One region of the Pseudoalteromonas sp. SCSIO 43201 genome, then DNA from elsewhere that is predicted to be linked to it. Evidence: riboswitches for the same ligand, from Rfam matches in the RefSeq annotation. Region 1 holds a riboswitch; the other holds the start of a gene.
The links. Region 1 has a riboswitch for lysine ahead of dapA (4-hydroxy-tetrahydrodipicolinate synthase). Riboswitches for the same ligand answer to the same signal wherever they lie in the genome.
Positions count from the first base shown of each region.

Region 2: another riboswitch for lysine. It lies ahead of lysC (lysine-sensitive aspartokinase 3); the one in region 1 lies ahead of dapA (4-hydroxy-tetrahydrodipicolinate synthase).

Region 1 covers NZ_CP072683.1:290,590-293,055, forward strand. The annotation lists gene J8Z24_RS01240 (2,3,4,5-tetrahydropyridine-2,6-dicarboxylate N-succinyltransferase) at 1-305, opposite strand, end outside; gene dapA (4-hydroxy-tetrahydrodipicolinate synthase) at 317-1,201, opposite strand; lysine riboswitch at 1,317-1,492, opposite strand; gene J8Z24_RS01250 (response regulator) at 1,701-2,466, shown strand, end outside.
Region 2 covers NZ_CP072683.1:1,711,720-1,714,185, forward strand. The annotation lists gene nhaD (sodium:proton antiporter NhaD) at 1-708, shown strand, start outside; lysine riboswitch at 853-1,023, shown strand; gene lysC (lysine-sensitive aspartokinase 3) at 1,112-2,458, shown strand.

The DNA of each region.
Region 1 (2,466 bases):
ATATATGCGCCAATATTTACATAAGCCGGTGGCATGATGATGGTGCCTGCAGCGACATACGCACCACGTCTTACGCTGCTTCCACCGGGTACCATGCGCACGCCATCTTGTGCTGCAAAACCGCGTGGCGCTAGGTTATCTTTGTCCACGAAACCACCTGGGAATTCCGTATTTACGCCATTTTTGAATGCTTCAAGGATCCCTTTTTTTACTTCTACATTTGCATGCCATTGACCTTGTTCGTCTTGTGTTGCCGCACGTACAGTGCCGTTTTCGAGGTTGTTTAGTAGTGTTAACCAGCTCATGTTTTACTGCCTTAATTCCAAGATAAAATTGTTTCGTTGGCGCGTGTCAGCGCATCTGTGTGAGTAAGTTCTAAATGTGTCAAAGGAGGGCGTAGGTTTGGGCTTGTCAGCTTTCCTTGTAAATGCATCAAGACCTTAACCGGAATAGGGTTTGCCACTGCAAATAAGCTGTTCGCAGCTTTCGACCATGTAGTGAATAAATTAGGGGACGTGCCACTAAGAGAGCGCCTTACAAATTCGGCTGTTTGTTGCGGCCAAGCATTCGCAGCGACAGACACCAAGCCAGTTGCTCCCGCTTGGGCAAAGTAAGGCATTAAGCTATCATCACCGCTGTAGATTGCGACATTTGGGGCTGCTTGGCGAAATGCTTCGAAAGTTGCGATATTGCCGCTAGCTTCTTTGAGTGCCCAAAGGTTTGGGTGATTTGCAAGTTCCTCTAATAATTCAGGGGCGATGGCAACGGCACTTCGCCCTGGTACATTGTAGAGCATACATGGCACGTTGCTCTCGTTTAAGAGGGAATTAAACCAATGTGCAAGTCCCACTTTACCGGGTTTGGCATAAATTGGTGAGCCGAGTAACAAAGCATCAATGGGCTGTGTGTTGCAAAACTGCACCCACTGTATTTGTTGTTCAAGGTTGCTGCCACCCACTGCGACCATTAATGGTACGCAAGGCGCAAGTTGGCAAACAAACTCTACGATTTTTTGTTGCTCTGGCTGAGTAAGCGCAAGCCCTTCGCCGGTACTCCCAAGTAACAGAATACCATTTTGTGCCTGCTCTTGATCCCGTACAAGGGTCGTCAACGCGCTAAAATCGATCTGATTTTCAGCATCAAAAGGCGTAACTAAAGCCGTCCATAATGGATAGTCAGATAAGTTGAATTGTAATTTCATCTCTACCGAACTTAAATCATGTTCGTAGTAAGGAGGGTGTCCAAACTTCGAACCGTTAAAATTCGAAGAGCAATGGACTTAAAAAGGATAAGGCAGCCTGTGGCCTTATTTTTCTAAGACCAGAAGCTCTCCACCAAGTGTGTTGGTGACAGTCGCTGGGATTCAGCCCAGTCGCCCGAAACAGAGAATAGCAAAGTTGTCTGTTTCTCGGCGTGTATTCCCCTTACTAAGCTGCAACGGAGTTTGCTCTCCTTCACTTAGTTACCTGAATAACGCACCTCTTCCAGCCCTAATACCATTTGGTCTTAATATCTATTCGATTTAATTAAGCACCATTGGTATAAGTTTGACGCTTTGGCATCAAACTGCATAAATAGGGTGAGCTCGCATTGAAACATTTTGGCCGTCTAGGTGTCAAGTATAGGACTGTAAATAATATGATTGTCCACTACACTGAATAAGCGTGGGCATTTTTTAAAGAGGGAACAAATATACCAATATGTCGTTAATACCTAACATGAAGTTTCGCTACATAGGGGCGCTGTTGGCTATGGCTTTATTGCTGTCGATGGCCATGGTAGTGATGCAATACCTCCTCCACCAGCAGAGCCAGGATGCTCGAGTGATCAATCTTGCTGGTATGCAGCGGATGTTATCTCAACGGATTGCACTGTTCAGTTCGATAGATTCGCCGCAAGGGTTGGAGACGCTCAGATTAGCTATTGATGACTTTGAAGGTAACCATCACTTTTTAACAGAAAAAGAGGGGGGTCAGTATCACCACTTAAATGAGTCGCTTGAGTCACTGTATTATGAAAACCCAATACAATTACATCAGCAGAGTCTTACGTTTATTACTTTGGCAAAACGCCACTTAAAACAGCCAAATACTCAGTTGTCAGAAGGCATACTTACATTATCACAGACTTTATTACCTAACTTAAACCAAGCGGTCTCTCTGTTTGAACATCAAGCTAAGTTAAACACCGAGCGGGTTAGAAAAATAGAGTTATTAATTTGGCTATTAGGGCTGACGGTTTTATTTATTGAGGCTAAATTTGTATTTCGCCCAATGACAAAAGAGATAACCGAAGCTTTTAGGCAGCTTGAAGCATCAAAAAAGCTCGCGGATGACGCGCTACAATCGAAATCGCGCTTTTTGGCTCGTGTTAGTCATGAACTACGAACTCCACTTCAAGCGCTCCATGGTTACTTGGATGAATTTATAAAAAGTGCAGATGCAAAACAATTGGAGCATGTAAAGA
Region 2 (2,466 bases), 1.4 Mb from region 1:
CCTGATCTTTTATTGCTGATCATGCCGTCTATGTTGAGTGTATTCGTGCTGGCTGCCATGCTTTCTATTGGTATGAATGAAAAAATTACCTTTGAAAAGGCTGAATTACGCAGAATTGAAAAGACCGACATTACCATTGCACTTATTTTCTTATCGACGATTTTCGCAACATTGTTCTTGAGCGTTCAATACCATGTACCGCCAATGTTGACTTTCCTATTTGGCCTGTCCTTGATGTTTTTAATGGCACAATTTTTAATGCGCAAAAAGGACGTGAATAAAAAAATCATCGACTATATTCGTGAAATTGAATACGACACCTTGTTGTTCTTTGTTGGTGTATTGCTCTTAGTTGGTGCGTTAAAAGAGGTTGGTGTACTGTCTAAGTTTACTGATTTATATCTATACCTTGCGCCAGAGTATGCAAACTATTTGGTTGGTTTGATGAGTGCTGCGGTCGATAACGTGCCATTAACCGCTGCATTATTAAAAGCAGATATTATCATGACCCCTTCACAGTGGTTGACTTTTACCTATGCAACAGGGGTAGGTGGTTCCATGCTTATCATCGGCTCTGCGGCAGGGATCATTGCGATGAGTAAGGTCAAAGCGTTGACTTTTTCAAGTTATCTCAAAATGAGCTTCTATCTACTTATTGCTTACACTGTCGGCTATAGTGGGGCATATTTCGCAGGCCAACTTATTTAGCTTGAACCACATATATTTTCACCCTTTTGGGACAAGTTTTTTATAAATTACTTGACACCTAGACGGCTAAAAGATAATTTTCTCACATCGCCCGCACTTATTGCGGGCTTTTATTTTGCTTTTATTCATATTTGCAAAGGCAAAATAAACAGAAGAGGCGCGATGCTTAGGTAGTTAGTGTGAGGTGACGAGACCAATGACCACTAGTGAGGGAAGTATTCGCCGAGGAGAAGCGTTGCTCGTCGCGACGATTCTTCGGTTTACGAGGCTGAATCCTCGGAACTGTCACCGTATTGGTGGAGAGCTTCTGGCAAAGGTCATTTCAAGCGTTCGTCTTTCTAGAAATCCCATGCCGAGTTCTCCTTATAAAATTTGACTGTGCCATCGGTCAAGAGGAGAGAAAATGAATTCGCAGTATGTTGTAGCCAAATTTGGCGGTACCAGTGTCGCTGACTTTGAAGCTATGTCTCGTTGTGCTCACATTGTTCGTGACAATCCATATATTCGAGTAGTGGTTGTTAGCGCATGTGCTGGCGTAACCAATCACCTTGTAACGCTAACTCAACAAAAGGAAGATGAAGCCGGGCGCAAAGCAGTTGTTGCAGCGGTTGAAAACATACAGCAAGCGATTATCGACAAAGTATCTTTGGATGCTGACCTTGCTGAAGGTTACAAACAAACATTTTCTGAATTTGAGAGTTTAGCCAGTTTGCCTGCATTGAGTCGGCAACAATGTGATGAGGTGCTGAGTTTTGGCGAGCGTTTTTCTTCCTACCTGTTCACGCAAATTTTAAGAAACCACAATGTCAAAGCATCTCGTTTTGATGTTAGAAAAGTACTCAAAACTGATAATCAATTTGGTAAAGCGAATCCTAATGTAGCTGCCACACGTGAAGCTGCGAAGGCTAACCTTGTTAATTTGCTGGATGATAGTGTTCAGGTAACACAAGGCTTTATTGGCTGCGACCAATACGGTCAAACAACCACACTAGGTCGTGGTGGTTCGGATTACAGTGCTGCACTGTTAGCAGAAGCGATAGATGCTTCTAGTGTGCATATTTGGACCGACGTAATTGGTATCTTTAGTACAGACCCTCGCTTGTGTGAAAAAGCGAGGCCAATTCCTCGTTTGAGTTTTGATGAAGCTGCTGAAATGGCGACATTTGGTGCAAAAGTGCTACACCCAGCAACTATTTTACCTGCCAGCCGCAAAGGGATCTCAGTGTTTGTCGGGTCGAGCCGCGATCCACAAGCAGGAGGAACTTGGATTGAAAAAGAAAAAACTGCTCAAGCGGGGATCCGTGCAGTAACTCAACGTAAGAACCAGATCTTACTGACACTGAAAAGTCCCGAGATGCTATTGGCAAGTGGTTTTTTAGCTCGTATTTTTACAATCTTAAGTAACTACAACATTTCGGTTGATTTGGTCACTACTTCAGAGATAAGCGTTGCGCTGACGCTTGATAATGCCCCAAACGCATCTCGTCCAGAGCTGGAGCAAGCGTGCCTAGATGAGCTAGGGGAGTTTTGTCATGTCACAGTTGAAAACAATCTAACACTAGTTGCAATGATAGGCTCAGAGATCCAGCTCCGACAATGCCAGTTGAATTTAATGGATGTGTTATCTCAGTTTAACATTCGACTAATATGCCATGGTGCAAGCAAGCACAATTTGTGTTTCTTGGTGGAACAGCAGGAGTCTGATCAAGTGGTACAATCAATTCATGCCAAATTATTAGAAGTAGCATAAGTAAATTT